3 regions of the Pantoea sp. Z09 genome follow, and region 2 is predicted to be linked to each of the others. Evidence: predicted binding sites of a transcription regulator. Region 2 holds the regulator's gene; each other region holds the start of a gene.
The links. The regulator PurR, encoded in region 2, represses purine synthesis genes. The targets are predictions, from matches to a motif close to CANGCAAACGTTTGCNTG.

Region 1 (2,268 bases), 390 kb from region 2:
TCTCCGCCGGAGCAGGTGATCGTCATTGACGACGGCTCGACCGACGACAGCGTCGCCTTACTGGAGGCGCTGGCCGCCCGCCATCCGCAGCTGACGCTGCTGCGCGGCGAACGCGGCGGCGTCAGCGCGGCGCGCACCAAAGGGCTGGAGATTGCCCACGGCGACTTTATCTACTTTATGGACGCCGACGATTTCGTCGAAAAAGATCTCTTCGCCGACTTCCGCCGCACCCTGGCGCAGCATCCCGAGATGGAGATGTTCTGCTTCGGCGCGCGCATGTTTACCGATAAGCCGGTCGCCGAGCGTCAGTATGACCTGTTCCATCAGCGCCACGTCGACGCCGTCCTGCCCGGCGGCGCTGAGACGCTGCGCAGCATGATCCCGCACAGTTCGGCCCATCGCACGCTGTGGAGCAGCATCCTCTCACGCGATCTGATCGCACGCACCGGCGTGCAGTTTCTGCCGATCCAGAACCACGAAGATGCGCCCTATATGTTCGCGCTCTATATGTCGGCGCGGCAGATCGGCTTTACCCGCAAGAGCTACTACAACAAGCGCTTTATGCCTACCTCGCTGTCGCAGAGCAAGGCGACCTTCTCCTGGGTAGAGAACTACTATATTGCGCGACGCAGCAGCGAAAGCTTCCTGCGCGAGCAGGGCCTGCCGCCGGAAGAGAAGCTGCTGGATATCTACTATCAGCCGGTGATGTATGGCTGCCTGATTGAGATCCGCAAAAACAATATCGCAGTGCCCGCCGACTGGCATCCCACCATCGATCAGCTGGTGCGCAAGGTGACGGGCGAAAGCAAGCGTCTCAAACTGCTCTGGTACTATCCGACGCTCTACAGCGGCCTACAGGCGTGCCGCCGTCTGGCGCGCTATGCCAGCAAGCGCTGATCGCGATCAATAATCTCGTCCCGTCAATAATTTACTTTTGCGCCAGAGGCCTTTACCATTCTGGCGCACATTTTCCTGTGCACCCTGACAATTCATCGCTTCCGATCTCCAGGAGAGTGCATGCTTTATCCAATCGTCCGACCCGCTTTGTTTAAGCTCGATCCCGAGCGCGCCCACGAACTCACTTTTCAGCAGCTGCGTTTTATCAGCGGCACGCCGCTGGAGGCGCTGATCCGTCAGCGACTGCCTTCTCGTCCGGTCACCTGCATGGGGTTACGCTTTGACAACGCGCTGGGGCTGGCGGCCGGACTGGATAAGAATGCAGAGTGCATCGACGCCTTCGGCGCCATGGGCTTCGGCTTTGTCGAGGTCGGCACCGTCACGCCGCGCGCCCAGGCGGGCAACGACAAGCCGCGCATGTTCCGGCTGGTGGAGGCGGAGGGCATTATCAACCGCATGGGCTTCAACAATCTCGGCGTCGACCACCTGGTGGAGAATGTCAAAAAGGCGCGCTTCAACGGCGTTCTCGGCATTAATATCGGCAAGAATAAAGACACGGCGGTGGAAAACGGCAAAGAGGATTACCTGATCTGCATGGAAAAGGTGTACGCCCACGCCGGTTATATCGCGATAAATATCTCCTCGCCCAATACGCCGGGCCTGCGCTCGCTGCAATATGGCGAGGCGCTGGACGATCTTCTGGCGTCGATTAAAGCGAAACAGAAAGCGCTGGAGCAGCAGCATCTGAAATATGTTCCGGTGGCGGTAAAAATTGCGCCCGATCTTTCTGAAGAAGAATTAATACAAATTGCCGACAGTTTAGTGCGTCATAATATCGATGGCGTGATCGCCACCAACACCACGCTGGATCGCTCGCTGGTCAACGGCCTGAAATATGGCACCGAAAGCGGCGGCCTGAGCGGTCGTCCGGTGCAGTCGCGCAGCACGGCGGTGATCAAGCGGCTGGCGCAGGAGCTAGACGGCGCGCTGCCGATAATCGGCGTCGGCGGCATCGATTCATTAACCGCGGCGCGGGAAAAAATGGCTGCAGGCGCCTCGCTGGTGCAGATTTACTCCGGCTTTATTTATAAAGGGCCGGGATTAATAAAAGATATCGTGACCCATCTCTAAGACATTTCTAATAAAACGACGCCGGGGGGTTTATTTCTGACTTCGGCTCGTTTATATTTTTTCCCTGTTGTGCGTATTTTCAGCTTTTTACCCATAAACAGGGCTTCGCTGAGTCTGTGCAGAGAAACGCGGCGGTTAATGACGAGGCAAATTATGAAAATCAAACCTGACGATAACTGGCGCTGGTATTTTGACGCCGACCATGACCGCATGATGCTCGATCTGGCTGACGGTATGCTT
Region 2 (2,268 bases):
CCGGGAAAGATATTCAGATTAGCGCGCTGTCGGAAGATTACTGGCAGCGCCACTATATCGGCGCGCGCCGTATGATGACGCCGAAAACCATTCGCTAAGAAAAAAGAAAACCGGGGATGTCCCCGGTTTTTTTATTGCTGCTGTTAGTGCATCACGGCGGTAAAGCTAAAGGCCACGATCATCAGCAGCGCCGCGCCGGTGGTCATCAGCGCCAGTTTTAAATCTGTGCTCATAGCTACTCCTTATCCACACATTTGTCAGGGTCTTGCGGATTTTCCCACAGTCGCCGGTAAAAATCTCGTTTTATCCCGCAAGCCTTGCTAGAATCCCCGCCTTTGTTGCGCAACTGACGCAACGCCCGTGCCGTTCGCACGCAACAGCCCCTGTTTTGTCCTGCCCAGTGCGTGTTTCACCGACAAAAAACTGTAGCGAATTAACAGAAAACCATCCTGGCGGACGCAAACGATTAACATTATGCTTATCAGCGGCTTACTGATAAGTTCTGGAGTCTCTTTTTAATGGCAACAATCAAAGATGTCGCGAAGCGTGCCGGTGTCTCCACAACCACCGTTTCTCACGTTATCAATAAAACGCGCTTTGTCGCGGAAGAGACGCGCAACGCCGTCTGGCAGGCGATTCAGGAACTGCACTACTCGCCCAGCGCCGTTGCGCGTAGCCTGAAGGTCAATCACACGAAAACGCTGGGGCTGCTTGCCACCTCCAGCGAGGCACCCTATTTCGCCGAAATCATCGAGGCGGTTGAGCATCACTGCTTTGAGCGCGGCTATACCCTGATCCTCGGCAATGCTCACAACGATCTGCAGAAACAGCGCGCCTACCTGTCGATGATGGCGCAAAAGCGCGTCGATGGCCTGCTGGTGATGTGCTCTGAGTATCCTGACGACCTGCTGAAGATGCTGGAAGAGAACCGCAATATTCCCATGGTGGTCATGGACTGGGGCGAATCGCGCGCCGACTTTACCGATACCGTGCTGGATAACGCTTTCCAGGGCGGCTATCTGGCGGGACGCTATCTGATCGAACGCGGTCACCGCGATATCGGCGCCATTCCCGGCCAGCTGGAGCGCAACACCGGCGGCGGACGCCACGCGGGCTTTTTAAAAGCGCTGGAGGAAGCGGGCATCGCGGTGCGCGCGGAGTGGATCGTGCAGGGTGATTTCGAGCCGGAGTCGGGCTACCAGGCGATGCAGCAGATCCTGCAGCAGAAGCAGCGCCCGACGGCGATTTTCTGCGGCGGCGATATCATGGCGATGGGCGCTATCTGCGCCGCCGACGAGATGGGACTGCGCGTGCCGCAGGATATTTCGGTGATCGGCTATGACAACGTGCGCAACGCGCGCTACTTCACGCCAGCGCTGACCACCGTGCATCAGCCGAAAGCGCAGCTGGGCGAGAAAGCGCTGGAGATGCTGCTGGACCGCATCACCAGCAAACGCGAAGAGTCGCAGACCATTGAGGTGCATCCGACCCTGATCGAGCGCCGCTCGGTCGGCGACGGCCCGTTCCGCGACTACCGCCGTTAATCCTCGCTCAGCCACTCCTGATTCAGGGTTTGCGCATCGCCCAGATAGCTAAGCAGCCAGCCTAGCGCGGGCGATGCGCCCGCTTCCGACCAGCTGACGCAGCAGGGACTCTCGGGAAAAGGCGCCGGCAGCGTCAGCTCCGCCAGATCGCCTTTATCCAGCAACGGGCGCGCCAGATGGCCCGGCATCATCGCCACGCATAATCCCTCCAGCACACACGCCAGCCCCGCCTGCCAGTCCGGCACCACCAGCCGTCGCTGATTGTCGAGCGTCCAGGTCATGCGGCGCGGCAGCGCGCGCGCGGTATCCTCCAGCACCAGCGACGGCCAGGCGCGCAGCGCGTCGTCATCGAGCCGCGGCAGCCGGGTGAGCGGATGCTGGCGCGCCACCACGCAGCGCCAGTTGAGCGCGCCCATATCGCGAAAGGAGAAGCGGCCGCCGACCGGGATCGCCTGCGTCGCGCCGATGGCGACGTCGACGCGTCCGTCAGCCAGCGCATCCCAGACGCCGTTAAAAACTTCGTAGCTGATGTGCAATTCCATGTCGGGGAAGTGACGGTAGAAGTCGGTCACCAGCTGACGGCTGCGTGGTAGCTTGACGATGCGATCCACCGCGATGCTCAGCTGCCCGCGCCAGCCGTTCGCCAGCTGCTGGCACTGACGCCGGGTGGCAAGCATTTTTTTGATAACCTCGCGCCCCTCGCGCACAAAATGTTCGCCCGCGG
Region 3 (2,268 bases), 1.2 Mb from region 2:
TAAAAAAGCGATGGTGATCGGCACCACCGGCTTCGATGAGGCGGGCAAAGCGGCTATTCAGGCGGCCTCGACCGAGATCCCCATCGTCTTTGCCGCTAATTTTAGCATCGGCGTCAACCTGGTGCTGAAGCTGCTGGAGAAGGCGGCGAAGGTAATGGGCGACTACGCCGATATCGAAATCGTCGAAGCGCACCATCGACACAAAGTCGATGCCCCTTCCGGCACCGCGCTGGCGATGGGCGAAGCGATCGCCGACGCCATGAACTGGAATTTAAACCAGCACGCCGTCTACGCGCGCGAAGGGCACACCGGCGAGCGTCAGCCGCAGACCATTGGTTTCGCCACGGTGCGCGCGGGTGATATCGTCGGCGAGCATACCGCGATGTTTGCGGATATCGGCGAGCGCGTTGAGATTACCCACAAGGCCTCAAGTCGTATGACCTTTGCAAAAGGCGCAGTTAAGTCTGCATTCTGGCTGAAAGAGAAGAAAAGCGGACTTTATGATATGCGAGATGTGCTGGATCTCTCGATGTTGTGAGTGTTGTGAACCATTGTGATGTGGTTATTTCAATCGGTAACAGATTGATTGAACAGGGCGATAGCGTTATCGCCCTTTATTTTTATCTAAAATAAGCCTTTGCTTGGTTAATTCATGCCAGGCTGGTAAAAGAATGATTTCTGGCTGCCGTTGCGGTTAAAAAAAGAGCTTTTTTGACCATTTGGTCAAAAATAGCAGCCTGCGGGCCGCACTTTTATTTTATTTCACCCAGGCAACCGTTTATTCCCGCCGCTAATCTCGCTTTTTTGCGACTTATTCCTGGTTTTATCCGTCAGTGACGCGAAAACAGCTAAAAAATCGTCTTGCAGGGTAGACAAGCCGCAGGGGGATCATTAGAATGCGCGCAATTTGCCAAAAATCGACCACTCAGGCGGTTTTTGCCTTGATTCAGGGCCAAATTTTGAATTAATATGCAAATATTGTGACTGTTTATTCCCTGGAGGATGTTTTGATTAAGTCAGCGCTCTTGGTTCTGGAAGACGGAACCCAATTCCACGGTCGGGCCATCGGGGCAACGGGATCGGCAGTGGGGGAGGTCGTTTTCAATACGTCAATGACCGGTTATCAAGAAATACTCACTGATCCCTCCTATTCCCGCCAGATCGTCACCCTCACTTATCCCCATATCGGCAATGTCGGCGTCAACGCCGCTGACGCAGAATCGACCCAAATTCACGCGCAAGGCCTGGTCATTCGCGACCTGCCGCTGATTGTCAGCAACTTCCGCAGCGAAGAGAGCCTGTCAGCCTACCTGCAGCGCAATAACGTGGTGGGCATCGCCGATATCGACACCCGCAAGCTGACGCGTCTGCTGCGTGAAAAAGGGGCGCAGAACGGCTGCATCATCGCGGGCGACAACCCGGACGCGGCGCTGGCGCTGCAGAAAGCGCAGGCGTTTCCGGGGCTGAAAGGGATGGATCTGGCGAAAGAGGTCACAACGGCGGAAACCTATAGCTGGCAGCAGGGCTCCTGGACGCTGAACGAGGGCCTGCCGCAGCCGAAGAGCGCGGAAGCGCTGCCGTACCACGTCGTGGCCTACGACTACGGCGTCAAGTTCAACATCTTCCGCATGCTGGTGGATCGCGGCTGTCGCCTGACGGTGGTGCCGGCGCAGACGCCTGCCGAAGAGGTGCTGAAGCTCAATCCAGACGGCATTTTCCTCTCCAACGGCCCAGGCGACCCGGAGCCGTGCGATTACGCCATCAGCGCCATTAAGGCGTTCCTCGACACCGACATCCCGGTGTTCGGCATCTGCCTCGGCCATCAGCTGCTGGCGCTGGCGAGCGGCGCGAAAACCGTGAAAATGAAGCTCGGCCACCACGGCGGCAACCATCCGGTGCAGGATCTCGACAACAATACGGTGATGATCACCGCGCAGAACCACGGCTTCGCCGTCGATGACGCCAGCCTGCCGGCAAATCTGCGCGTGACGCACATTTCACTGTTCGACAAAACGGTGCAGGGCATTCACCGCACCGACAAACCGGCGTTCAGCTTCCAGGGACATCCGGAAGCGAGTCCGGGTCCGCACGACGCCGCGCCGCTGTTCGATCACTTTATTGAACTGATCGACGCCTATCGTTCGAAAGCTAAGTAATCAGGAGCCTGAAAATGCCAAAACGTACTGATATAAAATCCATCCTGATCCTTGGCGCAGGCCCGATTGTTATCGGCCAGGCCTGTGAGTTCGACTACTCTGGCGCGCAGGC

Region 1: the regulator PurR is predicted to act here: its motif matches at 958-975, upstream of pyrD (quinone-dependent dihydroorotate dehydrogenase).
Region 3: the regulator PurR is predicted to act here: its motif matches at 768-785, upstream of carA (glutamine-hydrolyzing carbamoyl-phosphate synthase small subunit).

Annotation. Positions count from the first base shown of each region.
Region 1 is NZ_CP092373.1:2,476,119-2,478,386, reverse strand. Features, by position in the region: gene MC269_RS11925 (glycosyltransferase family A protein) at 1-897, shown strand, start outside; gene pyrD (quinone-dependent dihydroorotate dehydrogenase) at 1,018-2,028, shown strand; gene MC269_RS11915 (cell division protein ZapC) at 2,182-2,268, shown strand, end outside.
Region 2 is NZ_CP092373.1:2,090,900-2,093,167, forward strand. Features, by position in the region: gene MC269_RS10000 (C40 family peptidase) at 1-98, shown strand, start outside; gene MC269_RS10005 (YnhF family membrane protein) at 144-233, opposite strand; gene purR (HTH-type transcriptional repressor PurR) at 519-1,544, shown strand; gene punR (DNA-binding transcriptional activator PunR) at 1,541-2,268, opposite strand, start outside.
Region 3 is NZ_CP092373.1:3,262,669-3,264,936, reverse strand. Features, by position in the region: gene dapB (4-hydroxy-tetrahydrodipicolinate reductase) at 1-538, shown strand, start outside; gene carA (glutamine-hydrolyzing carbamoyl-phosphate synthase small subunit) at 1,008-2,156, shown strand; gene carB (carbamoyl-phosphate synthase large subunit) at 2,171-2,268, shown strand, end outside.